3 regions of the Shewanella algidipiscicola genome follow, and region 1 is predicted to be linked to each of the others. Evidence: predicted binding sites of a transcription regulator. Region 1 holds the regulator's gene; each other region holds the start of a gene.
The links. Region 1 encodes MetJ, which represses methionine synthesis genes. Its sites were predicted from a motif close to TAGACGTCTAGACGTCTA; they were not measured.

Region 1 (9,920 bases):
GGTGACTAACCTCGCACGTACCATGAAGAGCCTGCAAGACAAGGGGATTTGGATCATTGGTGCAGCAGGCGAAGCCGAGCATAATCTGTATCAAGCCGACCTTAAAGGACCGCTAGCCATCGCCATGGGCGCCGAAGATAAAGGTCTGCGTCGTTTGACTCGAGAGAGCTGTGATTCACTTGCCTCTATCCCAATGTCGGGCAGCGTTTCGAGTTTAAACGTATCGGTCGCGACGGGGATTTGTTTATTTGAAGCGGTTCGCCAAAGAATTAGCTAACCGCCAATTTGATGGTCAATTGTTGATTTGGCCATTAGCTGGCAATAGCTTTTAGCCAATAGTGTTGGTAGATGCCGATGAGGATTAGCTTCATCGGCATCTTTGTTTCTGGCATGAGGCTAATGTTGATCTTGAAATAAGCGTCAGCAACCCTATTTATTATTAGCTAGTGCCACCATAAAGAGGTTATATCGATGAAAATATTAAGTATTAAAAAGATGTTAGCGGTTTCGGCCTTAATGCTGTTGCCATCGTCGGTTGTCATGGCATCGAGCGATTGCACTCATTTAATCGGTTGTGAAAGGAAATTTTGTGAAATTGAAACCCAGCTAGCACAGGCTAAAAAACAGAATAACTACCATAAAGTTAATGGGTTAACTAAGGCACTTGAAGAGGCTAAAGCTAACTGCAACAATGCATCGTTACGCCAGGAGTTGATTGAGGATATTGACGATGTTAACCAAGATATTGCCGAGTATACCCAAGCATTAGAGGAAGCCAAGGCCGAAGGCAAACAAGACAAGGTGATGAAGTACCAACATAAACTGCAGAGTGAGCGGCAGCAGTTATTGCGGTTGCAAACTGAGTTATCCTATCTTAAGTAATGCGGTGCTCACTGAGCACTGGCCGACGGGATTATCAGCAAATGGTCATGAACGTAAATCGTTAATGGTGTGCCATTGACGACGTCCCATCTCTAATATCATTCCTGCCGCTAAGCCTGCTGCAGTGTTGACAAATAAACACACCGCCGCAGTCGAGAGGATGACAAAAATACAAAAGGGTTTGCCGTCGATAAAGCGTTTTGACCATGCCAATTGTACTCCTGCAATAGCAAGCAAGCTGCCCAGCACCGCTAAGGGGATAAGTGACAGTAGGCTCGCGATACCCTCACCCCAACATAGGGCGATGAGTAGACAGCTACTACCAAATAGGGCGGGAGCGAGCCAGGTTCTGGCGCCAAAATGATATTGCACCGCTAGCCCTCCTGCGCCATGGCACATGGCGGCTGCGCCAAAAGGCGCTAATAGCAGGTTGGCCCAGCCAGAGCTGGTGGCGAGTCGTTTAGGTGAGAATCTGTCTGTGTGATGATTGGCATCGTGGGGAAATTTTTCTTTTGCCATTGCCGAGGTGGCGATCACCGCATTGGTGAGTGTCAGTGCCAGCTGCGGAAGGACTAATAATCCGGCAGCGGAGGTCCACTCTTGCATACTGGGCCAGCCCAGTTGCCAATCGTTGCTGGCCGCGAGTGTAAAGCTAGGGGCGAAGCCGCTGTAATATTGCCATACAATCCCGAGCACTAACACTAAAGGCATCACAAGGTAGGGCAGGGGTAAGAAACGGCTAGCAAACAGGGCGCTAAAGGCCAAGATGCCGATGAGCCAGGTGTCGCTCATCATCTGGGCGCCCATCCAAATCAGTTGTAAACCTATGGCCAGCTGTATACCAATACTGATGGCGGGTGACAACTGTTTAGCCATCCAGGTAATGGCACCGCTGTAGGCTAACAGCAGTAAAATACCGCCCATCATCATGCCACTGGCTTGCAGCATGCCGGGGGTTAACCCTTGGGCGATGACCAGCGCGGCAATCACCTTCATCGGTTGTACAGGTATCGGCCTGCGGTAGTAGAAGGCGCTAAATAAGGCGAACAGGCCAAAGCCGATAAAGATCCCTTGAGCTGAGAAGTGGTTCAGGGCGATAAGCCCTAGCACTAAAGGTAAAAAAGTGCCTAAATCGGCAAAAGCTCCGCCGAATTCACCTGTAAATTGATTAATGTATTTCAATCTGTTGCTATTACAACTCATATAGCTTGCCGCAGAAAATGGTCTCTTAATAACGCAATTTTAATGCCACATTTTTTGTGGTTATTCATAGGATTAAACAGCTTATATAGCCATGGTTGACGAGGGTGTGAGACAAAATGGCCAACTCGATAAAAAAACTGTGTCGAATTGGCCATATGGCTTAAGGCGATAACGGTGCTACCTGTTAGCGGTAGGGCTCATGAATCTAGACCTATTTTTCGCGTCTGACTCCTTGTTTGTTTTTCATTGGGTCGCCGTCATAACCTAAGGCTTGCCAATCCATGCGAGTGCCTTTGTTGTGGCAGTCGTTACATTTAAGGGCTTGATCTGATGGCGATACCATATGGTTGATACGCCACCACATTTCGGTTTCAGCAAAGCCATGTTCGCCACTGTACTTGATACCTTGCTCCGTTAATGCTTGGTTAGCTTCCATACCTAACTTCGCGGCTTTATCCCAGTCGAAGTCTTTCCAGTAGCCGCCTTTGCCATAAACCTTGGCCGTGACAAAGATATTTTGTTTCTTGTCGTAGATCTGTTTGCCTCTGTGTACTTTGAACGGATAGATCTTAGCGGTAGCGTCGGTAATATCGCCTATGGGGTAAGTCAGTTTAGTTATCTTGGTGGGGTCCATTTTATCGCCGACCATGTAGGCATCGGCTTTGCCGTTATACCAAGCATATTCAGGAGCCACCATCTTCTTCCAAACGAAGCTGCCTTTTTTCTTCATAAAGGTGTGCTTGCCATTTTCATCGACGGTTTCTTCTTGATCGCTACCTGCAGTAGACCAATCCCAGCTCATCTTCGTAGGCTCATTGCGCGCAAAGAAGGGGATATGGCATGTCTGACAAGCCACGCTAGCGGTATGGGTGTTAAGGCGTTTGTTGCTGTGAGGCGCAGCTTCATGGCAGCTTTCACAGCCAATGTCATTAGTGCCGCCTGGTGATACACCCATGGCATTACCGCTGATTTGATGTTGCTCGGTAGCATGGCAGGTTTGGCACTGGAAGTCGTTGCCATCGCTGTCCATATGGACATCGCTTGCCTTATCTGGGTAAGCCATCGAGGAGTCGAGATCGCCATGTTTAACCGCATCTCCACCGCCGCCATAGAAGTGGCAAGTACCGCAGTTATCTCGTACTGGCATACCGACATTTTGCGCTACGCGCTCAAGGTTGACCTTGGCTAACGCTTCACCCGCACCGGCTGGATCTTTAATATAAGTCCCTGTGGTATCGTGACAGACCAAGCAGTCGACCTTGGTGATGTCGCTGAAGTCGAAACTGTCGTCTTTCCAGCCATAACCCGCATGGCAACTAGTACATCTGGGTTCGTTACCCGAAATTGAGGTACAAAAGTTATTGATGGCGTTTTTTTTGCCACGTTTAACCGTGCGTTCAGGAAGTACTTGTTCCAATTCCCATGTCCAGTGGGATGATTTCATAAAGTCTTTAGCGTGATCTTCATGGCACTCAACACATTGTGCCGTGACTTGTGACCCTTGGGTAAAGGGGCCTGCAATGGCATCTTTATGGGGATTGTCTGCGGCATTGGCGCTGGCCAGCCCCAATAGCCCCATGGCGATTATTGAGATTAAAAAGCGTGGATGTTTCATCGGTTATCCCTACCCCCGGCGAGCGCCGGGGGATAGTCTAAGTTTAGAAGTTGACTGTTAACGAGGCATTGATGTCAAAGGCGGTGTCGACCACAGGGAGCATCGAATAAGCGGTGCCTTCAATGACATCATCAATTTTTTGCGGCGCGCCAACAGGGGTACCGCTACCTGTGTATTCATAGTCGTAATAAATCCCTGCCAGTTTGATGAACATACGTGGGTTGATATCAAACAGGTAATAGGCTTCGGCAACATGACCACGGGTGGCAAGCTTGCTGCCAATTGGATCGTCTTGCGCTTGAGTAAACGGAGTCCAGTATTTAGAGCCGTAGTTATATTCCAGGCCTAACTTACCGTAAGGCGCCGGAATTTGGATGCCGACATAAACGCCGTACCCATCTTTAGTGTCGGCGCTATCGGCGGCGTCTGGCATCATGATAATTTCACTGCCGTCGGCGTTGAGCTGTGCTTCAAATACCGCATCACTTAACATGCCGCCAAACATACCGGCATTGCCGTTGCCTTCGGCTCGTGTCCAGCCAAAAGAGGCGAATAGCTTCATATCCTCATCGCTTTCATAGGCGTAACCGACGCCCCCTAAATACATATCGCCAATCACCCCACTAGGTTGTACCCGGGTTTGAAAGTTGAAGTTGTCAAACTTCTGCATATCTTGGTACATGGTTGGGGCAAAAATGCCTGCCAGTTGAGTTGGAAAAGCCATGGTGCCTTTGAAGCCGTCGTTAATGTCTTTGGCACCAAACAGAGTAAATTGCAGGAAGTGGTTACCGTCGTTGATGGCGTCGATATTAAAACCCCCTAGATGCGTATCTTTGGTGACGATATCACCAAACATTTCGCCATTACCCCATTGTGACTCAAAGCCTTGGCCGTAACAGAAACGGACCACTTGGCCATCGATACCTGTGATTTCGCCTAAGTTGTAACCTAAGGTGGCGCCATCGAAGTTAAAGTTGACTAAGTGACCCGACGGTGTGCCACCGCGCTTCTCGTTTTCTCTGTAATGTGATGGTGGGCCGTAGGTTGAGGGGCGACGACCGATAGAAAGATAGGTGTTGGTGCCACCGATGTTTTTCCAATCGAAATAGGCGCGCTCGACTCTGAGCCAATCACCGCTGGTATTGCCACTACTACTGCCATCCATGGTGAACGAGCGCCATGAATCAAATACTTGGGTGCCAGTCGAGTCACCCCAGTTTTTATACATGCTTAATCGAGCTGAAAAGCCAACGTTGTCCCATACTTTGGCTTTTAGATTGAGTCTGAGGCGGGTGGTATAGAAAATATCGTTATCGATATCTTGTACCGATTTAGGCGCAAGCACATAAGGCATTACCCCCTGTAACATGCCATTTTGGAACGCACTGGCTAATTCAGGGTTGGCGCTTAACAGTTTGCCTAATGGCGAGTTGGCATCGTTTGGCATTCCAAAGGCGCCAGACATGGCTTTTTGGCCAAAATCATTGAAGTCAACTTTGATGGCAGGGTTCCAAGTGACATTTTGGTAATGCAGAGAATGCGCCTTGGTACGAAAATCCCCAGTGAGTTGGATTCTGTCTAGTGCCGTGTGGCGCTCATTCTGGTCTACGCGGCTATTAATATCGTCAATTTCTTGCGATAACTCAGCTAGTTGCTGTTTTAAGTCTGCCAGCTTTTGTTGCTCTTGGTCGGCACTGTAAGCGCCGCCAGAAAAGGCTAATGCATTGGCAATAAGTATCGATAGTAGTGTACGCATCTTATCTCTCCGTCGCGCGAGGTGCGCAGTCGATGGGCTTAGTGAGTCTTAACCACAGGTTTGTGGTTGATCGGAGTCTGCCGCATGGTCATAAAGAAATTGCTGGATATCCAAGCGTTCTTTTTCGGAGAGTTGCTCAAAAACCTCAGGCTTAACCTTGTGTTGGTCATTCTTAAAGAAACGATCCCACTGGCTCATGGTTTTGCTCATCGGGGTGATTTCACCGCCCGAATCGCCTTTGCTATGACAGGCTTTACACTCTTTCTTGTAGAGGTGTTTGCCTTTCTTCGGGTTGCCACCTTCTACGGCATATACTTGGGCGCCTAACGAGAATGTGAGCATGATACACGTTGTTATCTTGACTATGTTTTTCATCATCTTTCCTTAATCACCGCCCGTGGTGATTTTTTTGTTAAACAAATAGAGCGTTTGTTGTTAAAGATCTTACTCAAGAGGGTGAGATGTGAATTTGAGGTCGATCACTTTTACAACAAAAATCTAATTGATAAAAATATCATTGATAAAAATCTAATTGATGTGATGTAAGTATCTATATTTAATAGTTTTTGTGTTTTGTTGTTTTTATGGGGAGGCGATTTAGGCTATCAATTGCTGGCGGAGGTGAATCACACTTTAGATGTTCATCATCTGCTAAATAACGTTAGCGGTATCAATAAGCTTGTTAATTTATTTAAAGGGGGGCGTTGTTAGATGGTATCAATATGCCGTCTAAAGTAGGTGAAAGAGGTTTTTTTATGGGGGGCAATATCCATCACTTCAGCTATTTTTACGCCTAATAAAAGGGGATGGACCATCGACGTCAGTGCAACTAGAGATTAAATAGCACTAAATTGCAGTATTTTTACTAAGCACATCATTCAGAACTTGATAAATGAACTATCTTTAAAAATCGAGCGTATAAACATTTCAACACGCTTAAAAATATCATGGTTCGGGGGAAAGGGAATGAAGTGCCTTAGCATAATCGTGTTAATCACCCTGATGAGTGTTGCTAGTATTAGTTTTGCTGCACAGCAACATTATGACGCCCATGGCGATGCCATGGGTGTAGCTTCATCCAATCACCAAGGCACCGCCTTTATTAACCCTGCATTAATAGCCTTAGATGCCAGCAAGGACAGTGGTGGTAAGCTTCAGTCACTGCATGGTGAGCGAGCTTACACCAATAATGTTGGATTGGGTGTGTCCTTTGTCTTACCCACTGTTAAGATGCCAATGGCATTGTTTTATAAGACTTATATAGATGCTGTAGGCGTTGCTGCTGTCTCCCAAATTGATCTGGATAATTTAAATAACCTTGATGTCAATGGCTCGTCAACTATCTCAGAGTTAGACTCTCAAGGGGCGGTTGTTGCGGGCGGTGTGTCTGATATTGGCGTTGCGTTGAGTTTCCCCCTGTCAATTGTCAATATGCCTATCGCGGTCGGGATCTCGCCTAAAATGCAGCGCATTGACACTTACAACTATGTTGTGAATGCTAACAATTTTAATGTCGATGACGCTGATGATGTTCGCTATTCTTATGACGATACGGTATTTAATTTTGATATTGGCGTAGCGATACAGCCTACGGCAGGGTTGACCTTAGGGGTGTCGGGACGCAATCTTTTCAACCACAAGCAACAAACGATTGATACGCTAGGGCGGCAATTTACTTATCGAATTGAGTCTTTGTATACCGCAGGGCTTGCTTATGATTGGGCTAATCTGAGCCTAACAACCGATATCGATTTAAATGACTATCAGCGCTTTGATGAGGTGGCGAGTACACAATATTGGCGTTTCGCAGGAGAGCTAAAAACCGCCGATTGGTTGGCACTGCGGGTGGGTTATCGTCATGATTTAAACAATACTACAATTGACCTGTATTCTGTCGGCACTGGCTTTAGTATCGGTCGCACCTTTAATCTTGATTTAACTGGGTTATTTGGCAGCGACGATACCATAGGCGGCGTGATTCAAACCTCATATCACTTCTAACGTTGACCTGTCTTGCTAGGTTTGTCTGGCTTAGACCTGTGAGCTAGCGGACGGCTATCTTAGCTCGTTATACTCAGTTCGATAATCGATTTTACTGCCAGGATAAGTGCACTTAGACTGCATAATACCAGAGTTAAAAGCTGTGTTTTTCGTTTGTCGACAGCGCCGACAATACGGTTAGCAACGATAAACCCTAGTAGTACCGATGGCAGTAAGAGCACCGACAGATACAGATGACGTAGCGTGAGTAATCCACTGAAGGCCAAAATGATTAATGCGATCATTGAGCTAAAGATGAAGAACGCCGATAACGCCGCACGAAATTGTTTGGCATCTTTGCCCGAAAGTAAAATAGCCATTGGCGGCCCACCGATGGCGGCGATATTACCAAAAATGCCTGACAGCACCCCCGCGATAAAAAGATTGCTGCGGTTAATTGGCAGGTGTAATTTGAAAATGCTCAGGATCACGGCTAAAGCAACGATGCTCGCAATGACCAAGCCTAACACTGGCTGTGGTGCGAGCAATAATAAGGCGGCGCCTAATATGCCGCCAGGGATACGCCCCAGCAAAGCATATTGTAAGCCGTTAAACTCCAGTGCGCGTCTCTCTCTTAGTAGGGTCAGTAAGGCGATAGAAAAGCCCATCATAATCACTGGAGCGGGTACTAGGCTTGGGTCGACAAGGTAGAGTAATGGTGAGGCGACAACGGCTAAGCCGAAACCGATTAGGCTTTGGGTTAGGGCGCCAATAAAGATGATCAGCGACGCTAGGCCAAGAAGCACGGGGTCAATCAAAAGTTCGGGCACTACGTCACCATAGATTCTAGTGTGTTTAGAGGTGATAAAGACGAGGGATCGCAGTGCGATCCCTCTCTAGCAAAACATGATAGGTAAAGTCGATTTACTCGACGTCTTCCCATTCGATGCCCATCTCAGTCATCAGCTTTTTCACTTCGGCTGGAATGCTGTCAGGTTTGTCCTTTGACAAATCATCGTCATGGGGTAAAGGTTGGCCAGTATAAGCATGCAAAAAAGCTTCACAAAGCAATTCGCTGTTTGTGGCGTGGCGTAAGTTATTCACCTGACGACGAGTGCGTTCGTCGGTTAAAATCTTAAGCACCTTGAGGGGAATAGAGACAGTGATTTTTTTCACTTGCTCATTCTTCTTACCATGTTCAGCATAGGGGCTGATATAATCGCCATTCCACTCAGTCATTGACTCACCTGTTAATTCTCAAATTCGGGGCAGATTTTATACCCTTACCGGGTACAGTCAAATTATTGCCTCTAATTTTTGTTAATTGCAAATAGATTTCTACATGTTTGGACGTCTAAACGTCTAAAGTTGTTGACGCTACCGCTTCCCTTAGGTACATTTAGACGTCCAGACATCTCTATGGTATAGATGACTGCCGCCGATTTAACTTTAGGAGTAAAAGATGACTGAGCGTAAATTAGCCACGGCAGCTGTGCGTGGAGGGATTGAATCCGACACTCAATATGGTGCCGTAGTCCCCCCCATCTACTTGTCGACCAATTACTCCTTTGATGGTCATCAACAACCGAGAGATTTTGATTATAGCCGTTCGGGTAACCCGACTCGCTGTATTTTGGCCGACGCCATAGCAGAGCTGGAGCGTGGCGCGGCAGGCACAGTGACCTGTACTGGCATGGCGGCCATCACCTTAGTGACCAGCTTGCTTGGGCCCGATGATCTACTCGTGGTGCCACACGATTGCTATGGCGGTAGTTATCGACTATTTACCCACCTCGCCAAGAAAGGGGCATTTAAACTGGCGGTGGTTGACCAAACGAATGCCGCTGCTTTGACAGACGTTATTGCTCGTCAACCTAAAATGGTCTGGTTAGAAACCCCGTCAAATCCCTTACTGCGCGTGGTCGATATCGCAGCGATTGCGAGCCAGAGCCATGAAGTGGGGGCGCTAGTGGTGGTCGATAACACCTTTTTATCGCCTATCTTGCAGCAGCCTCTGTTGCTCGGCGCTGACATAGTGATCCACTCAACGACTAAATATATCAATGGACATAGCGATGTGGTCGGCGGCGCGGTTGTCGCTAAAGATGCTGAAGTGGGTGAGCTGTTACATTGGTGGTCTAATACCTTAGGCTTAACCGGCTCAGCCTTCGATAGCTATTTGACCTTACGCGGCTTAAGAACAATCGCGGTGAGAATGCGTCAGCATCAAGCCAACGCACAGCAGGTGTTAGCTTTGCTAACCCGTCATCGCGCGGTTGATAAGGTGTATTATCCAGGCTTGGCGGATCATCCAGGCTATGAGATTGCGTTAAAACAGCAAAAAGGTTTTGGTTCCATGCTCAGTTTTGAGTTAAAAGGTGGTGAAGCAGAGCTTATTGCCTTTTTAAATGCGTTAGAATACTTCTCTTTAGCCGAAAGCTTGGGTGGGGTAGAGAGCTTAGTGGCGGTTCCTGCTACCATGAC
Region 2 (9,920 bases), on a different contig from region 1:
AACCCTGTGACCAATAGCAGGCCGCGCCAAAGACGCTCGCTGGCCAATAATCCGGGCGAGCGCATCATGGCGTCTCCCCTTGGGTGACATTATGGTAGCCATAAAAGTAATTAATTTGCGGATTACCGTGTTGGGGGTGCGGGCTCACTTGGCAGCACACCTCAAAGACCTCTGCAATACGCTGCTCGGTCAACACCTCATTGGGGCGGCCTTGGGCAACTGCGTGGCCTTGGTCGAGCAGCAGCAATTGGTCACACAGGGCGCTGGCTAAATTAAGGTCATGGATCGAGATAACCACCGTCATCTCTAAGCTACGCAGTAGCTCTAAGATCTGTATTTGATAACGGATATCTAAATGATTGGTGGGCTCATCGAGGATCAACAACTTGGGCTTTTGCACTATGGCACGGGCGATCAACGCCCGTTGTTTCTCGCCGCCAGAAAGTTGCTCATACCCTTGGTCGGCCAACGCGGTTAAACCTACTGTGGCTAAGGCGCGACGCACCTCGTGCTTGTCTTGGTCGCTGGTGAGCGAAAACGCTCCCTTATGGGGCGTCAGCCCTAACGCCACTAGCTGCGCCGTGGTCATGTCAAAATAGTGCGGCGTGTCTTGCAGCACCACCGCCACTTGCTGGGCAAAGGATCGCGCCGAAAAGTCGCTCACCGCTCGGCCAAATAAAGTGATATCGCCTTGGCTTGGGGTCAAATAACGATATAGACAGCGCAGTAAGGTGGATTTGCCGGCGCCATTAGGGCCGATGATCCCCAGCATTTGACCTTGGGGCAGTTCGACACTGACATCAGCCAAAATGGCGCGCTCGCCCACGCGCCAACTAAGGTGTTGGGCAGATAACGCCATAGGGATTGACGTCACAGGCTCACCATCCAAGCCGCAAAGCAATAGGGTAAAATGTGTTGCGACCGCGTAGGTGTCGACCTGTCGCTGTCAAGCGGGGCTAACGCCCCAAGTCGGTTGTTCATCTTTAGCTCCCTCAAGTCACCCGCTTGAGTCATTAGGCTATAGCATAAGGCAGGTATCCTGACTTGTGGTTGCAGACAAGGCCAATTGCCTTACTCAACACACTCACAGTTGCGGGTACAGTTTGGGCTGATGACCTTAGGTCACTCCCCAATTCCCTATTAAGTTTGAGTTACTCGACCCACGTTAAGTGAGTCGCTGCTCAACACCTTACGCTCGGCGTCATCTGTATGCTAGACACCTAAAATTGTTGGCTATTATGCGGTATTTCCCCTAGGAGGCAAACCACCTTTTGTATTTGCCGCACTGGTTAACGACAAACGCTGATAACTAACGCCCCAACATTGAGCTTAACCATTAACTCCAATGCAAGCGCCAATAGCCTTTACCATCGTTATCGACCAAGTGGCTTAACTTAACCACACTGCCATAATCGAGACTTAACTGGGTATAGAAGCCAACTTCGCCGCGGATCCCCAGCGCCAGCCCCATCAAATGGCGGATAACCCCACCATGGGTGATAAGCAGCAGGGTATTGCCACTGTGCCTATGTAACACTTGCTCGATACAGGTCTCGATACGCTGCTCAAAGGCATCTAGCGGCTCACTGCCTGGCAATGGCGCGCGCCAAGGATCTTGCCAGTAGGCGTTAAGCGCCTCGCTATGCTCAGCGAACAAGGTATCAATCATCTCACCGTCCCAGTCGCCAAAGTCAATCTCCATCAAACCCGCCTCGACATGGCAAGGTAACTGCTTTTTTTTAGCGTAATACTCGGCAAACCCTTGGCAGCGGCTTAGGGGGGAGGTCACCAGCGCATCTATCGTCTCGGGTAATTTAGTCGCACAGGCCAGTTGCATCTGGGCAAATCCCAGCTCACTCAAAGGTAGGTCGCTTCGGCCTCGCAACACATTGCCGCCCTCGCACTGACCATGGCGCATTAAATAAAAAATCGTTTGTGTCATTGGCTTACCTTGATATTTGTCATGCCGTGGCAGCATACGCCGAGACAAGGCGACAATGCAATATGGTTCACACTGCCCCGCGGGCTGCAATTGTGCCAAAATAAACATCACCCACAGGCTAAGCGGCAGCCTATAAGCCACTGGGCTAACGAGGGGGGAAAACTGATACTCTTTTGACTTGCCCTAAGCCTAATAAGTCGCTTACTATAGCAATCACTATAGACGTCTATACGTTTATACATCTAAAAATAATAGCAGGGTGATCACACCCTCGTCGCACTGCATCGGCAGTCGTGAACATGCATCGAGTAGGATATAGGTAGAATTTTATGGCGACCCGACCCCCTGTTACCCCAATAAGACAGATAACAGCGCAGATCAGCGAGCAGCTCGAATCACGTATTTTAATCCTCGACGGTGCCATGGGCACCATGATCCAAGATCATAAGCTTGAGGAAGCCGCCTTTCGCGGCGAGCGTTTTAAAGACTGGCCCTGCGATGTCAAAGGTAATAACGATCTGCTGGTTCTGACTCAGCCAGCCATTATCAAAGATATCCATAAACAGTACCTACTCGCTGGCGCCGATATCATCGAGACCAATACCTTTAACGCCACTCGTATCGCCATGGCCGACTACGAGATGCAAGATCTGTCTGTTGAAATTAACCTTGAAGGCGCGCGTCTTGCCCGCGCCGCGGCCGATGAAGTCAGCGCAGAAACGGGGCGTGCGTGTTATGTTGCCGGGGTACTAGGCCCCACCAACCGCACCTGCTCGATTAGCCCAGATGTTAACGATCCCGGTTACCGTAATGTCAGCTTCGATGAGCTGGTCGATGCCTATATTGAGTCGATTGAGGCGCTGCTTGAAGGCGGCGCCGATATCATCATGGTGGAAACCATCTTCGATACCCTCAACGCCAAAGCCGCGTTGTTTGCTATAGAAACGGTATTTGAACAGCTTGCGCTGCGCGTGCCCATCATGATCTCAGGCACCATCACCGATGCCTCGGGCCGCACCCTCACAGGGCAAACCACCGAAGCTTTTTACAACTCGCTGCGCCACGTTAAGCCACTGTCGATTGGCCTTAACTGCGCCCTTGGCCCGCAAGAGCTGCGCCCCTACGTGCAAGAGTTGTCAAAAATTGCCGAATGTTATGTGTCGGCGCACCCCAATGCGGGGCTGCCTAATGAGTTTGGTGGCTATGATGAAAGCCCCGAAGAGATGGCAAGCGTTATTGGTGAGTGGGCCCAAGAGGGCTTTTTAAACATTATTGGCGGCTGCTGTGGTAGTACACCGGCCCATATTAGCGCCATTCGCGAGGCGGTTATCTCCCATGCGCCGCGAGCGCTGCCCGACATCCCAGTGGCTTGCCGCTTGTCGGGGCTTGAGCCACTGACCATAGATGCCAACTCGCTGTTTGTGAACGTGGGCGAGCGCACCAATGTCACCGGCTCGGCTGCCTTTTTACGGCTGATCAAAAATGGCGAATATGAAACCGCCCTCAGCGTCGCCCGTGAGCAGGTAGAAAACGGCGCCCAGATCATCGACATCAACATGGATGAAGGCATGCTCGACGGCGTCGAGGTGATGCAGAAATTCCTTAAGCTTATCGCCTCTGAGCCCGATATCAGCCGGGTGCCGATTATGATCGACTCCTCTAAATGGGAAGTGATAGAGGCAGGCCTTAAGTGCATTCAAGGCAAAGGCATAGTCAACTCCATCTCGTTGAAAGAGGGCGAAGCGCAATTTATTCACCACGCCAAATTGGTTAAACGTTATGGCGCCGCGGCCATCATCATGGCGTTCGATGAGCAAGGTCAGGCAGACACCAAGGCACGTAAGATCGAGATCTGTACCCGCGCCTATCGGGTGTTAGTCGATAAGGTGGGCTTCCCGCCAGAAGATATTATTTTCGACCCCAACATCTTCGCCATTGCTACCGGTATTGACGAGCATGACAACTACGCTGTCGACTTTATTGAGGCCACGCGTGAGATCAAACGCACCCTACCCCACGCGATGATCTCGGGCGGGGTATCGAACGTGTCGTTCTCATTCCGTGGTAACAACCCGGTGCGTGAGGCGATTCATGCCGTGTTCCTCTATCATGCGATTCAAGCGGGAATGGACATGGGGATCGTCAACGCGGGTCAGCTGGCGATTTATGACGATATCGACAGCGAGTTAAAAGCGCGCGTCGAAGCGGTTGTGCAAAACCTGCCCTGCCCAGTGGCAGATTCAAATAACACCGAGCAACTACTTGAGATCGCCGAGAAGTTTCGCGGTGATGGCAGCCAAGCGGCCAAGAAAGAGGATTTAGAGTGGCGCAGCTGGGAGGTGAGCCAACGCCTTGCCCATGCCCTAGTGAAAGGCATTACCGACTTTATCGATGAAGACACCGAAGAAGCAAGACAGCAGGCGACTCGGCCACTGGATGTGATTGAAGGACCGCTCATGGATGGCATGAACGTGGTCGGCGATCTCTTTGGTTCGGGCAAGATGTTTTTGCCCCAAGTGGTCAAATCGGCGCGAGTAATGAAAAAAGCGGTCGCCTACTTAAACCCCTATATCGAACTGGAAAAAGTCGAAGGTCAGTCTAACGGTAAAATCTTGATGGTCACTGTTAAAGGTGACGTGCACGATATCGGTAAGAACATCGTCGGCGTGGTGCTGGCCTGTAATGGCTATGAGGTGATCGATCTTGGGGTGATGGTCCCCGTTGAGAAGATCGTCGAGGTCGCCAAGGCGGAAAATGTCGATATCATCGGCATGTCAGGCTTAATCACCCCGAGTCTCGATGAGATGGTGCACAACGTTAAAGCCTTCCATAAGGCGGGGCTTACCATTCCGTCGATCATCGGCGGCGCGACCTGCTCGAAAATTCATACCGCGGTTAAAATCGCGCCCCACGCCCCAACAGGCGCCATCTATATTGCCGACGCATCACGCGCCGTGCCTATGGTATCGAAACTTATCAGCAATGAGACGCGTCAAGCCACTATCGATGCCACCTATGATGAATATCAGATGATGCGCGACAAGCGTAACTCACAAGAAAAACGCAAACAGATCATCCCCATTGCCGCCGCGCGCGACAACCGCTGCCAGCACGATTGGGCCAATTACACCCCATTTGTCCCTAATCGACTTGGGCGTCAGGTGTTCGATGACTACCCACTGGAAGACTTAGTCGAGCGTATCGACTGGACCCCGTTTTTCCGCAGCTGGGAACTGCATGGCCATTTCCCGAAAATCTTGGACGACAAGGTGGTCGGTGAAGAAGCCCGTAAGCTATTCGCCGATGGTAAAGCCATGCTTAAGCAGATCATCGACGAAAAATGGCTTACCGCCAAAGCCGTTATCGGCCTGTTCCCCGCCAATACCGTTAACCATGACGACATTGAGCTCTACACCGACGAAACCCGCACCACAGTGGAGATGACGACCCACCACCTGCGGATGCAGATAGAGCGCGTAGGCAACGACAACTTCTGCTTGGCTGATTTTGTCGCCCCCAAAGACTCAGGCGTGGCCGACTACATGGGCGGTTTTGCCGTCACCGCAGGTCATGGAATCGACGAGCATATTGCCCGTTTCGAAGCCAACCACGATGACTACAACGCCATCATGCTCAAATGTTTAGCCGACCGTCTGGCCGAAGCCTTTGCCGAGCGCATGCACGAGCGAGTGCGTAAAGAGTTTTGGGGCTACGCCGCCGATGAAGATCTCGATAACACAGCACTCATTCGCGAAAAATACAAAGGTATCCGCCCAGCACCGGGTTACCCCGCCTGTCCAGATCACACCGAAAAGGGCTTGTTATGGGACCTGCTTAAGCCAGATGAAACCATTGGGCTCAATATTACCGAAAGCTACGCCATGTTCCCCACCGCCGCGGTATCGGGTTGGTACTTCGCCCACCCGCAATCACGCTACTTTGGCGTGACCAATATTGGCCGCGATCAGGTGGAAGATTACGCCGCACGTAAGGGAATGAGTATCGAGGAAACCGAACGTTGGTTAGCACCAGTATTGGATTATGATGTTTAACGGGGAGAGATGTGGAGTCATCACCTTGACTCCTTTGATTACCCAAACTTCGTTTGAACATTAGTACTGTGGCTTCGCCTCACTAACCCATACGGCCTTACGGCCAAGGTAAGTCGCATCTGTTATGGATCGGAAGCCCACTAGAGCCTCAGACGCAAGTCCATCATCTAGATGGATGAAAAACCCACCCCACGAAAAATGGTGGGGTGGGCAAAATAACCTTATTTAGGCCAAGTTATTCTTTAGACTCAAACTCTTTTTCGGCTTCTTCCCAAGACTTCTCCAAATCTTGATAGGCATCAGAGAACCCCTGTTTCATTTCATCCCATGCATCGGCTGAGCTGGATTTCATACTGCCATACCACTGGGCGACCTTATTCTGTTGCTTACGGAGTGCTTTGAGATTTTCACGGGCTTCTTTACGCGCGGCTTCACTCATTGCATCCCAATTTTTATCTGTCTTCGCCTCTAACGCATCGATGTGCTTGTCTAACCTATCAAGGCTCTCTTTGACTTCTTTAACCGCTTGATCTCGTTTATCGGCGCTGTACGCCCCAATCGTTTTGAGCATCTCTTGGGTTTCTTGCTTAATATCTTCAATCGACGTTTTTTCACTCGCCTTGTCATTATCGGTCTGTGCATGACTCATTGGCACATAACTCAGGGGTAAACCCCCCATTACGGCGGCTAATATCAATGCATTAACATATGATTTCATTAGCTATCTCCTTATTATCTTAGTCGAAGTGCAGATAAAATGAACACCTGCGGTTATTTGAATCTCTGCGCCGCTGACTTCAGTGCTCCATCGAGTGAATCCCACGCACTATTGATACCCGCCTTAATATCCTCCCAAGCATCATCACTCGACTCTCGAAGCTCAGTTAATTGATGCGCAACATCCCTTTGCATTGTCCGTAACTCGTCGATTTTTTTATAATACTCTATTTGTACCTCGGCTTCGGCCTTATCTACTTTGGCTTTGAGCTTATCTATATCGGCGCTCCATTCGTTCAATTGAGCCCGTAATTTCTTTTCATATGCTTGTTTCATACTCATAGCGTTCTCCTGTGCAATAAAAAAGTTAACAAACATTTTTAACACTTCATTGTTATCGCTTTAATGCCATTAGCTTATATATGCTCGCGCCTACGACTTAAATTGACTAATTAAAGAACAATAATTAACTTAAAAAAAGTGGCTTCATTTTGTCGTGATAAATTGACTAATATGTTTGATGCTAAATTAACAACGACATCAGAAAACGTTGATTTCTACGCATGACAGAACAGTCGTAAATAATGTGAGTGAAGAGGTAAAAAAAGGGGGCAAAAAATACACTACGCCTCCTTTAAATTCAATGAATGATTAAATCAAGGCTACCGCATAAACGTTTATCACTCAAAAACTGTTCAATAAATACTCATGACCTATACGAATGTTAAGCTGAAAACAGATATTGCTGAGTGCAATTGAGTGTACCTTTATTGTTAAGGTCAATTATGAACACTCATGTACTCAACCTGATGATAAAGCCTAGCCAATACAACTTCGAAATTCAAATGTAGCATTGAGACCACAACTAAGGACTTAACCCCAGCGATCATAATAAAGCCTGACTGAGTATGTCAGTCAGGCTTTTATTCAAATGCTACTTATTCAAATGCTTACTTATACACTAGAAGGGCGCGTTAATGTCGACCACGTTGATGAGTTTATGGTTTACAAACTCTTTTAAACCTAAGTCAATTAACTCGCGTCCATAGCCTGAGCGGCGCACACCACCGAAAGGCAGATCCGCCTTAACCATAGTAGGATGATTAACAAACATCATGCCAGTTGAAACCTGCTTAGCCACCCCCAACCCACGTTGGTTATCTGCAGTAAATACCGAACCACCAAGGCCATAAGGGGAATCATTAGCGATAGCAATGGCGTGCTGCTCATCCCTGGCCTTGAAAATGGTCGATACTGGGCCGAAAAACTCCCAATAATAAGCGGGATTATCTGGCGTCACATTGGTCAATATCGTTGGTTGTACAAAGGCACCTTGCTCTGGTACTTTAGTGCCAACTTCAACGGCTGTTGCACCATATTTCACCGCATCACGGATCTTCTGCTTCACTTCATCCGCAGCACCTTGAGACGATAAAGGTGCTAATGTTGTGGTCGGATCCATAGGGTCGCCAGCCTTAAGTGCCTCGACCCCCTTAATATAACCTTGCATAAACGTATCGTAGATCGCATCAACCAAGATCATCCGTTTTGACGACACACAAACCTGACCGGCGTTCCAGTGACGGCCGAATACGGCCCAGTCGATAGTTTTAGGCAGTTCGGCATCTTCGAGGACAATAAAGGCATCGGATCCGCCCAATTCTAGCGTCGATTTTTTCAGTGCTTTACCCGCCTGGGCGGCTATTATAGCACCTGCACCTTCAGAGCCTGTCAATGCCACGCCGTGAACTTTAGGCGAATTAATAATCTGTTCAACCTGATCCCGCGTCGCATATAAATTCTGGAACGCGCCTTGTGGTAACCCAGCATCGAGCATCAAGCTTTCAAAAGCGGCGGCGCATTGCGGCACATTGGACGCGTGTTTAAGCAACAGTGTATTGCCAGCAGACAATTGAGGAGCCAAGATCCGTGCTATCTGATAATAAGGGAAGTTCCAAGGTTCAATGGCAAGTAAGACGCCTAGGGGATCGTGCACTATCATGGCATCCCCTTCGGCGGGATCGGCAACGGGCAGTTTTTGCGGCGCGAGCAACCGTTCAGCATGTTCTGCATAATATTCGAGGATCTGTGCTGACAGCTCCACTTCGGCCTCGGCCTCGGAGATAATTTTACCCATCTCCAGCGTCAGCAACTTAGCATATTGACGCTTGTTATCTCGGAGTATGGCGGCAGCTCTGGACAAGATGGCAGCCTTGTCGGTAAACGAGACATTACGCCAGTTCAAGAAGGCCTGATGAGCCGAGTCTATCGCTTGCGTTACTTCAACATCTGTTGCATTTGGGAACTCTTTGATGAGCTCACCCGTAAAAGGACTGATCGTTGCATAAGCCATATGTTCCTCCAAGTGTTTAACAAATAAGATTTTAATGCCCCCCATGAACAGCCGAGGACAAGCCATAAGTACGCTGGATTGATGGTGCTAATAACGTTATCGATTTTGACTTCTGGAGATTTTCCTATTCCGATACGAACCCTGTTTGAGAGGGCTTTTTTAATACAAAATTGACGCCATCGCCCGCTTACAAAAATAAGCGCGAACTTCCAAGTAGTAAGTCAGCGCAACACCGATGCCTACAGCAAAAAAGCGGTGTGTTTTTAGTGGAAGTGACTGTAGGTGGGATCGCGTGCCCATGACAGATAATCCACTTAATTAACTCTACCATAGGCCCCATATTAATCTAAGGTTTAAACATCTGTATTAATTATATTCGACAGCAGATATGACCAACAAAATAGGAACAGTGAAAATATAGAACCTTTTTAATTAAATACAGCAGAGCCATTAACTACTTAGTAACAAGTTTAAATCGGGAAGTGTACTCTCAACCAAGATTAATCAATCACGCAGAGGGCATATGAATATATTTAGTGGATGTATTTTGTGATGTCGATGATTTTTGTAATGCTTTTATCCCTAAATGGGAACAACAGTGCTTAACAGATGGCACCCGCAAGTATAAGCGCGCTGGTTTGGCTAAACCATTGAATAACAAACTCAATAAACCCTTCTTTGACCACAAGTTAAAGCGGCGACAAATGGTACTCCAGCGGCCAAACTCAGTTGGTAAATCTCGCCATGGGATACCTGTTCGCAGCCGGTAAAGTATCTCTTCAAACGTCATTCGGTGTTCTGGTTTGTTGTATATGCGGCCTGCGCTCTTCATTACTTGAAGTCGCTTTAACCACCG
Region 3 (9,920 bases), on a different contig from region 1:
CAGGGCAATGATACCTATGCTCCACAAGGCAGTCTCAGCTAGCATGGCGATGAGTAACAAGAGATCTAATCGCTTAGGGCAACGACTTTAGCTGTGTCTTAGCCCCATGCCGTATTGTGGACTTTTTAAGTCTATAAAGGTCTCTTCAATCTGCATTGCCAGAGATGTTACGGCCTAGCAGCATCAAAGAGAGTTGATTGCCATCAAGTAGTGATTTTGTGGCAACCATAAGAGAAGTAAGGCGTTTCTTGTAGATTGAAGGGCATTGATCGGTTAGTGACCCATGTAGTATTGTAATGTCGCGCATGGTGCTGTTCTAGTTTGTTTTTGGCGAAATTGATTAGATCAAACAGCACCATGCGTGTCTACTAATTGATTGTAAAAGCAATTATCTGGGGAGCCTCTAGAAATGGGCGTTATGTGCCAGACATCTGCAGGCAGCAAAGGGAAGCTTTATGACTGATTACTTTGGTTCTTGTCTATGCGGCACCGTGAAATTTGAAGTGCAAGGGGACTTTGATAGCTTTTATTTGTGTCATTGTCAGCATTGCCAAAAGGATAGCGGTTCTGCTCATGCGGCAAATTTATTTTCACAGTCAGCTAAATTAATCTGGTTGGCAGGTTCAGATTCAGTAACGACCTTTACGCTTGCAGGTACTCGCCACAAAAAAAGTTTTTGTAAGGTTTGCGGTGCAGCATTGCCAAGCACTCATGACGCAGGTCTTCTAGTCATTCCCGCTGGGTGTTTGGACAAGGAAGTCTCTATGTCGCCAACGGCTCACATCTTTACATCTAGCAAAGCTGTTTGGGATAAAGAATTAGACACATTACCAAAGTTCGACGGGCTGCCAGATTGATAGCCCATCACATAATAAATCAAAGCACTCGGACGTGGCAAAGCTGTCACCTTTTGTGCAAAAACACACACAAAATCCGCCAACTTCACCACGCCGGTGTTTGAGGCGTTAGCCGTCTATGGAGTTTTATTTGAATAATAGAGTTATTTTTACAGGTGGCCCTGGTTCAGGAAAGACTTCAGTTATCAAGTTTTTGTGTCAAATGGGTTACCCAAGCGCACCTGAAGTTGGGCGAAAAGTTATCCAAGCCCAAGTCGCCTCGCAAGGCTCTGCATTACCTTGGTTGGATAAGACAGCATTTCGCGATGAAATGGTTCTTGAAGAAATCAATAATTACGAGAACTTTGGTGATACTGAAATGACGCTTTACGACCGAAGTATGATCGATTCATATGGGTACAGTAAGCTTGAGAGCATACCTATTTCGGAACTTTTGTTAGCTAAATGCGGTGAACTAGATTATTGCCGTAAAGTTTTCATTTTTCCTCCTTGGGAAGAGATCTATGAAAATGATACTGAGCGAAAGCAGGACTTTAATGAGGCGGTTGCGACATACCATGAAATGGTGAGTGCTTATACAAAGTTTGGCTATGACTTAATTGAAGTCCCAAAGGTATCAGTTAAAAAAAGGGCGCAGTTCATCGTTAGTAAATTGAACGACGTCTAATAAAGCAAGGCTGATTCGCAACGCTTGATATTTTTGGTTCGAATCGGATTTAGTTCTTATGAAACCATGATTTAGCTTGTGGGTGGTGTTGTTCACCACTCAAGGCGGCGTTATGTGCTTGGAGGAAATATGCAATATATCGAAGTCAAAAGTAGCGAAATTCCTTTAGATTTATTGTTTGTAGCTGATCCTTGCGAAGCAAATATCGCGTCATATCTATCTTATTCATGGTGTTTTGCTGCATTAGATAATGGAAGAATTCTAGCTGCTTGTACCGTTAAGCCATAGACCTAAGGTATGCGCTTTAAAGGTCTGAGTTTGACTGTCTAGATAGTTGAAGCTGATGTGGTCATTAATGTCATTGATGATTGCTTTGTCAGGAAGTACGCCGCGATAAAGATAGCGAGGCAGGTATTTTAGCGCTAGCAAGGTTAAAGGCGTTAAACAGGTCAAGCTTAACCGTGCGCCATGAATGAGACGCTATGAGATCAGCGAGCTATCACTTTAAATCAGAGGTACTCAAGTATTGACGAGCAGTCAAAGTAGGCTGAAATACGCCGTAGCGCACGGCCATAAGCATCGATAGTTGCAGGTCGCTTGCCTTGCAGTGTTAAGTTGGTAAGATATTGTTCATAAAGAAAATCAAAGCGTTGTTGTTAGGCTGGTAAGCCAAATCAGGTCGCCTCTAGAAAGTATTTAGGCTGGAAGGATAAAGAGGTTTTTTTATCTTTTCTGCCGCGAAGCGGCTTCGTTTAACAGCTCGTTATAAGTGTTCTGAGATTTGAGGTCAAAATTAAACATGAAATGTTCTGTATTTATTGCAACTAGCGCTGATGGTTATATAGCAACACTAGGAGGCAATGTTGATTGGCTTCATACATCGGGTGATCAAGAAGCGGATATGAGTGACAGCCCAGATATGGGGTTTAATGATTTTATTTCATCGGTTGACTGTATGGTTATGGGGCGTAAATGCATGGAGACTTTGTCTAGTTTTAACCTCACTCCAGAGCAGTGGCCTTACGGGAATATCAAAATTTACGCACTGAGTCATTCGCTGACGCAAGCGCCAGTGAGTTTACGAGATAAAGTGGAGATGTATTCTGGCGATATCGGGGATCTTATCAATAAACTCGAGAGTGAGGGCTATGAGCATGCTTATATTGATGGTGGTACTACGATCACCTCGTTTCTAAATCGACAACTGATAAATGAAATGATCATCACTAAAACCCCTGTTATCCTTGGCGGCGGCATTCCTCTCTTCGGTAAAGTTGCTCAACCTATTAAGTTAACATCCGCTTTTGCTAGGGTATATCCAAATGACTATATTCAAGTTAAGTATACAGTCAATTATTTATAACAGTGTTAAGCGGACAGTTAACGCCTAGTTCTTGCAATTCAAATCGATGCACATTTGAATTAATGTTGTCAGTACCATACTGTCAGTTGGACAACCCAATATTGAGATACCGTTTTGCGCACAGTACTTAGAGATAAAATTGTTGAAGTATGTGATCTAAAGATTAAGCAGAAAGGCTCGGAAGTTGGGTTGTCTTTTTATGCATTCTTCAAAAATAGAAACGATCAGCCGGAGCTTCTCATGGAGGTGGCTCGCTGGTGGATCGAAACACACAAATTGGATCACTTCGAAAAAGCGATCAAGATCAAAGAGATGGTGGAGTCCGGTGCTTAGCCGTATTTAGTTAAGCACGTAACAATCTACTGGAGAAGCGTTTTTAGTCTAGAGCGATATTTCTGGTGCTCATTCTTGTTCAGGCTACTCGTGCCAGTAAGATTTTAGAGATTGGCACATCTAATGGGTATTCCACACTTTGGTTGGCTTCTGTACTTCCAAGTTGCGGCAGAATTTACACTGTTGAGGTGAATCCACAGAAAATTTCAGAAGCTAGGCTTAATTTTGAAAAAGCCGGTGTCAGCGCTAAGATCACTCAGCTAGCGGGGGACGTTAGTGAAGTTCTTGAGCATCTGACTGAACGAGTCGACTTCATATTTCTCGATGCCGACCGAAAGGCGTATTTATCATTAGCCGAACCATTATTTAATACTCTTGAGCCTGGTGGTTTACTTGTTTGTGACAATGCCATTTCTCATCGCGATGAGCTGGCAGATTTCACCCTTTGGTTAAACAAGCAAAATAACCTAAAGTCTGCCTTAGTGCCGGTTGGTAAAGGTGAGTTGCTTGTTTATAAAGCTGAAGTCGAGGTGAATTGAGCGATTTGAGGTGAATTGAGCGATTTACAGGGGCTCGGTACATGAGATGTCGCATTGGGCATGCGATGGGTTAGTTTATCATTGCCGGCTTAGTCATGATCCCCTTGTGACAGTGGCGCGCAGTCGTCACAAGGATGTTGCGCCATATAAAGTTGTGGGGGGAATCAAGCTAAGCATATAGCTATAGAATCTGTGAATTACGTTCAGGCAATCCATCTAAGCCTTTGTCGTGCAGCATACAAGTTGATGTGGGCCGTCATGATGATTTGGCTTATGTGCCATATCATTCACTGTAATAACGGCATCTTGTGTTAATCACATAAGACGTATAGCATGACTCATTTTATAAATTAACTAATTCTAAATTAACTGAGGATTTACAATGGGCCTGATACTCTATGGTGTGCCGCTGTCGCCATTTGTGCGTAAAGTACGTTTGTGCTTGGCTGAAAAGGCGCTGGATTATCAATTAGAGATAATCTCGCCATTTGATCAGCCGTCTTGGTATAAAGAGATAAACCCACTCAACCGTATTCCTGCGATTAAAGTGGGAGAGTTCACTTTGGCCGATTCGAGCGTGATCTGCCAATATCTCGAAGAGCAATACCCACAAGCGTTGAGCTTAATGGGTGATAATGCTGAACAAAATGCGCGCGTGCGTTGGTTAGCTAAATACGCCGATGACGAGCTAGCACCTCTGACAACCTTTAGTGTGTTTGCACAGCGTGTGCTCAGTAAAAGTATGGGGAAAGAGTGTGACGAAGGTGTTGTACAGTTAACACTGACAGAAAAACTGCCTGCTCATTTCGATTACCTTGAGCAACAGTTAGCCGGTAATGATTATTTTGTCGCAGGAAAGCTCACCTTAGCGGATCTGGCTTTCAGTTGCCAGATGGTTAATATGGAGCACGCTGGCGAGACAATTGATGCGACGCGTTGGCCATATTTAAGTGCTTTATATTTACGGGTTAAGGCGCGAGCATCGATGCAAGCCATGTTACCCGGCGAGCAAAATATTATCGCAAAAATAACGGCATAGGTTTGGTGAAGACCCAGTGCTGCTGATGCAAACTGAGATTAAACTGACTTAACTGCGGTGAATACTAAGCTCTATAAATACTAAGGCCTATCAATTAGTCGTTTGAAGTCAATCGTTACATAAAACGCTGTGATGACTAGATTGATATGATAAAAAGCCGCCAACCTTATGGATTGGTGGCATTTTTAAGGCTCAACAAACTGGTGAGTAGCATACAGACATCAAAGAGTGGTTAGCATCAAAGTACTTTCGACATAAACTATCCGCTTTCATAACAAGCCACTTAATCTGAGTTCTTCATCACAAAAAATGAGCAGACTACATGCCAGTACTATTATAAATAGTGTCAGGAAAGTAATATCCTCGCTGAGTATTGAGCTTGTAATCGTCACTTAATAAGTCAGGTGACAACTGGGTAGGTTATTCTTTTTTAAGTAGTTTTGGTGATACTCTTCGGCGAGGTGAAACGGCATCGCGGGCACTATTTCTGTGACTATTTGGCGCATCCCCCATTTTCCGCTTCGCGCTAAGGCAAGCTTCGATTGCTCAGCTGCCGCTTTTTGTTGCTGATCGTAAAAAAAGATCGCGCTGCGATATTGATGACCTATGTCACCGCCTTGCATGTTGAGCATGGTCGGGTTGTGATTAGACCAAAATACGGCTAAAAGTTGTTCATAACTGACTCGATGTTCGTCATATTCAAGCTGAACTACTTCAGCGTGACCGCTGTTACCTTGTTTGACTTGTTCGTAAGTGGTGCGTTTATCGTCACCGCCCATGTAACCACAGCTTGCTGCTGTCACCCCTTCAATTTGTCTGAAAAAGTACTCTACACCCCAAAAACAACCAGCACCAAATGTGGCTATAGCCATCTGTACACCCCATGACGTTTAATTGATATGCCTATATAGCAGGTAGAGGAGCAAGTTATCAGTATTCCTCTTCAGCCAGTGTAGACGTCTAGATGGCTTTATTGTGTGGTGGCTTTAATGAGATTGCAAGTTTAATTTACCGGTCACTAAGTTATTGTGTGGTGACAAATGGCTGTCTGATCCGTTAAATGGTACTATCAGGCGTTGATAAACATAATACTAATAAATCCAAGGAGTCATGCCTATTACGACAGATCAACTTGGTCTGTAAGGTATGAATAATGTAAGGAGTTTTGTGTGCAACAAGCACTAAATTTGTCGAATGACTTTTTGCAATTTACCCTCGCAAATCCAAAATCTATCCCAGAGCCGTTTACCTTTACCATAGGCGAACACACCCGCGTACATATTTGGGATACTGGGGTGATTGCATTTGAGCCGTTGTCTAGCGGCGATGTACCAGTCAAAAATATTGTATTGTCCAGTGCCATACACGGTAATGAAACCGCACCCATTGAACTGTGTAACACGCTGATCACTCAGTTACTCTGCGGCCAACTGGTGACACAGCAAAGGTTACTTTTTTTAATTGGTAATCCTGCAGCGATTTTAAATGGCACCCGTTTTGTTGAAGAAAACCTCAATCGACTTTTTAGTGGGGCACACTCCAATGGACAAGGGCTTATCAACGCCGAGCGTGTGAGAGCTAAAAAGCTTGAGCGTTATGTCGATCGCTTCTTTATGGGTGGTCAGCCAAACTCGCCGCGATATCACTATGACTTACATACGGCTATTCGTGGTTCCAAGCATGAGAAATTTGCCATTTATCCTTATCGTCAAGGTGCACCGTACAGTGGTGAGCAACTGATGTTTTTAGCCGCTTGTGGTATTAACACTGTGTTATTTCATCATGAGCCAACCACCACTTTTAGTTATTTTTCTGCTCATAATTATCAAGCCCATGCTTTTACTATCGAACTTGGCAAGGTAATGCCGATGGGCCAAAATGATATGACACGCTTTATTGCGTTAAAAACAGTGTTAATTCAATTGATTAAAGGTGAACCTTTGGCATTGCCGGCCTTCGATAACACTCAGCTTAACCTTTACCAAGTTAATCGCTCTATCAATAAGCGTTATGACGATTTTGAGTTTACGTTTACCAGTGATGTGGAGAATTTTACCGCGTTTCCTAAAGGTTATGTGTTAGCAAAAGAGGGGGGGGCAGAGATTAAGGTTGATGCTGCATCCGAGTCTATCGTATTTCCTAATGCCAATGTGCCGGTCGGGCAAAGAACCGTGCTCTGTTTGGTGCCTGCACAGGGTTATCAGGTTAACTAAGGCGGCGCGCTAGGCTTGTAAAGCTAAATATACAACAATGTTAGATGCTAGTTAGTTACTTTAGACGAGTTGGGCTTGATAGGTAGTTTACGTTAACGTAACTTGAGGCTCACGTGTGAAGACAATACTGGCCAATGAATGGGTGTTAACACATTTGCTGGCAACTCAATAACAAGAAAACTCAGCTGATAAGAGAATAGTATGAGCAACACTAAGAGCACGACAGAAACTGTCCATCGGGTCAGCTTTCTTGATAAAGATTCGTTATCAATCCCGATTTTGAAGATCCTTCAAGCAGACGGCACCACGTTCGAAGAAGCGGTATTACCCGTGATCGACCAAGCTTTAGCTGAAAAAATTCATGACACCTGTGTCTTTACTCGCGTACTCGATGAACGCATGTTAGGCGCACAGCGCCAGGGACGGATCAGTTTTTACATGACCTGCACCGGTGAAGAAGCCTCGGTTGTTGGCAGTGTCGCGGCGCTCGATGATGAAGATGTTATCTTAGCGCAATACCGGGAGCATGCCGCGCTGCGTTACCGTGGTTTTACCACCGAGCAGTTTATGAACCAGATGTTCAGCAATGAAAAAGATCTGGGAAAAGGCCGTCAAATGCCGATCCACTATGGTTGCAGTGCCTTGCATTATCAAACCATTTCATCGCCACTAGCAACGCAAATACCACAAGCCACAGGGGTCGGTTATAGCCTTAAAATGCAGGGCAAACGTAATGTTGCAATCTGTTACTTCGGTGAAGGTGCCGCCTCTGAGGGAGATTTTCACGCCGGATTGAATATGGCCGCCGTACTTAAGTCGCCGACGATTTTCTTCTGTCGTAATAACGGCTATGCCATCTCAACGCCGACCAGCGAGCAGTTTGCCGGCAATGGTATTGCCAGCCGAGGCGTCGGTTATGGTATGCACACGATTCGCGTTGATGGTAACGACATGTTGGCAGTGCTTGCCGCTACCCAGCAAGCCAGAGCCTATGCGTTAGAGCATAATGCGCCAGTACTCATTGAAGCGATGACTTATCGCCTGGGCGCACATTCATCGTCAGATGATCCCTCTGGCTATCGCTCCAAAGAAGAAGAGGCGAAGTGGCAACAACATGATCCCGTGCAGCGGTTTAAATTGTGGATGATCAATAAAGGTTGGCTAGCTGAAAGCGATGACAGCGCTCTATATGAAAAATATCGTCAAGAGGTGTTAGCCTCGGTTAAAGTGGCAGAGAAACTGCCTGTTGTGACCATAGATGAACTGATAACCGATGTGTATGACACGCCAACGCCGCGTCTCGAGCAGCAACTCAAAAATCTTAAACAGCATATTAAGAAATATCCAGAGTCCTATCCAAATAGTGCAGGGAGAGTCTAAATCGTGGCAAAGATCAATATGTTACAAGCCATCAATGATGCCTTGACCATTGCAATGGAAACCGACGAGAAAGCAGTATTGTTTGGTGAAGATGTAGGCCACTTTGGGGGTGTGTTTCGTGCCACCTCAGGCTTACAGGAAAAATTTGGCCGCGATCGCTGTTTTAATACCCCACTGACAGAGCAAGGCATTGCCGGTTTTGCTAACGGTTTAGCCTCAAACGGCATGACCGCGATTGCCGAAATCCAATTTGCCGATTATATCTTTCCAGCCATTGACCAAATCGTCAACGAGTCGGCCAAGTTTAGGTATCGCAGTGGTAACGAATTCAACGTCGGTGGCATCACTTACCGCACGCCTTATGGTGGAGGTATTGCTGGTGGTCATTATCATTCACAATCACCTGAAGCTTATTTCACCCAAACTGCAGGCTTAAAAGTGGTTGTGCCACGAAATGCCTATCAGGCTAAAGGCTTGCTACTGGCTTCTATTCGCGACAATAACCCTGTGGTGTTTTTCGAGCCTAAACGCTTGTACCGCGCCAGTGTCGGTGAAGTCCCTGAAGGCGCCTATGAGATAGAGCTAGGTAAAGCGGAAGTGGTTAAAGCGGGCACAGATATCACCTTATTGGCTTGGGGGGCGCAGATGGAGATCATCGAAAATGCAGCTTCGATGGCAGCCAAAAAGGGCATTTCATGCGAAATCATCGATTTACGTACACTTGCCCCATGGGATGTGGAGACAGTCGCGGCGTCAGTTAAGAAAACCGGTCGCCTGCTCATCAATCACGAAGCGCCATTAACGGGTGGCTTCGCAGGTGAAATTGCCGCCACGATTCAAGAAGAGTGTTTCTTGTATCTTGAATCTCCCATTAGCCGAGTGTGTGGCCTAGATACGCCTTACCCCTTGGTGCACGAAAAAGAATATATGCCAGATGCGCTCAAAACGTTTGAAGCGATCAAAGCATCGATGAAATATTAGGAGCGCAGGCATGATTAAAGAATTTATTTTACCCGATATAGGTGAAGGGGTCGTTGAGTGCGAGCTGGTCGAATGGCTGGTGAGCGAAGGCGACATAGTGGTTGAAGACCAACCCATTGCCGATGTCATGACAGACAAAGCCTTAGTGCAAATTCCGGCACCCCATGCAGGTGTTATCAAAAAACTTCATTACAAAAAAGGCGACGTCGCAAAAGTGCATGCACCGCTTTATTCGGTGGAGATGGATGATGTTGCTGAGACTAAATTATCGGTGGAGGAGGCCGTTAATTCAGCTAGCACTCAAAATTATTCATCGCAAGATGATGCCAGCATAAGTGCCGTAAGCACCGCCATTGAAGAGTTTTTACTGCCTGATATTGGCGAGGGGATTGTCGAATGTGAATTAGTGGATTGGTTAGTCAAAGAAGGCGACATGGTGGTTGAAGACCAACCCATTGCCGATGTCATGACCGACAAAGCACTGGTGCAAATTCCGGCCATAAAGAGTGGTAAGGTTGTCAAACTGCATTACCGTAAAGGGCAACTTG

Region 2: a site for MetJ is predicted at 2,162-2,179, ahead of metH (methionine synthase). Genes of this name have one in related genera too.
Region 3: a site for MetJ is predicted at 5,752-5,769, ahead of msrA (peptide-methionine (S)-S-oxide reductase MsrA). Genes of this name have one in related genera too.

The regions. Positions count from the first base shown of each region.
Region 1 covers NZ_OXJV01000001.1:209,077-218,996, forward strand. Annotated here, with positions in the region: gene rlmB (23S rRNA (guanosine(2251)-2'-O)-methyltransferase RlmB) at 1-277, shown strand, start outside; gene DN599_RS00955 (DUF1090 domain-containing protein) at 472-882, shown strand; gene DN599_RS00960 (putative sulfate/molybdate transporter) at 928-2,085, opposite strand; gene DN599_RS00965 (tetrathionate reductase family octaheme c-type cytochrome) at 2,297-3,664, opposite strand; gene DN599_RS00970 (DUF3373 domain-containing protein) at 3,744-5,456, opposite strand; gene DN599_RS00975 (c-type cytochrome) at 5,505-5,834, opposite strand; gene traF (conjugal transfer protein TraF) at 6,423-7,457, shown strand; gene DN599_RS00985 (sulfite exporter TauE/SafE family protein) at 7,517-8,254, opposite strand; gene metJ (met regulon transcriptional regulator MetJ) at 8,361-8,675, opposite strand; gene metB (cystathionine gamma-synthase) at 8,899-9,920, shown strand, end outside.
Region 2 covers NZ_OXJV01000012.1:359,417-369,336, reverse strand. Annotated here, with positions in the region: gene DN599_RS09090 (FecCD family ABC transporter permease) at 1-65, opposite strand, end outside; gene DN599_RS09085 (ABC transporter ATP-binding protein) at 65-859, opposite strand; cobalamin riboswitch at 1,013-1,183, opposite strand; gene DN599_RS09080 (histidine phosphatase family protein) at 1,337-1,942, opposite strand; gene metH (methionine synthase) at 2,272-5,994, shown strand; gene DN599_RS09070 (sll1863 family stress response protein) at 6,230-6,712, opposite strand; gene DN599_RS09065 (sll1863 family stress response protein) at 6,766-7,053, opposite strand; gene DN599_RS09060 (NAD-dependent succinate-semialdehyde dehydrogenase) at 7,673-9,064, opposite strand; partial or broken gene DN599_RS09055 (IS982 family transposase) at 9,601-9,702, shown strand; partial or broken gene DN599_RS09050 (transposase) at 9,696-9,920, opposite strand, start outside.
Region 3 covers NZ_OXJV01000016.1:182,214-192,133, reverse strand. Annotated here, with positions in the region: partial or broken gene DN599_RS11140 (IS4 family transposase) at 1-156, opposite strand, end outside; gene DN599_RS11135 (GFA family protein) at 456-857, shown strand; gene DN599_RS11130 (AAA family ATPase) at 988-1,524, shown strand; gene DN599_RS11125 (hypothetical protein) at 1,654-1,812, shown strand; partial or broken gene DN599_RS18920 (transposase) at 1,804-1,953, opposite strand; gene DN599_RS11110 (dihydrofolate reductase family protein) at 2,324-2,887, shown strand; gene DN599_RS11105 (DUF6500 family protein) at 3,002-3,220, shown strand; gene DN599_RS11100 (O-methyltransferase) at 3,286-3,759, shown strand; gene DN599_RS11095 (glutathione S-transferase family protein) at 4,142-4,798, shown strand; gene msrA (peptide-methionine (S)-S-oxide reductase MsrA) at 5,191-5,670, opposite strand; gene astE (succinylglutamate desuccinylase) at 5,968-7,011, shown strand; gene DN599_RS11080 (thiamine pyrophosphate-dependent dehydrogenase E1 component subunit alpha) at 7,213-8,391, shown strand; gene DN599_RS11075 (alpha-ketoacid dehydrogenase subunit beta) at 8,395-9,372, shown strand; gene DN599_RS11070 (dihydrolipoyllysine-residue acetyltransferase) at 9,383-9,920, shown strand, end outside.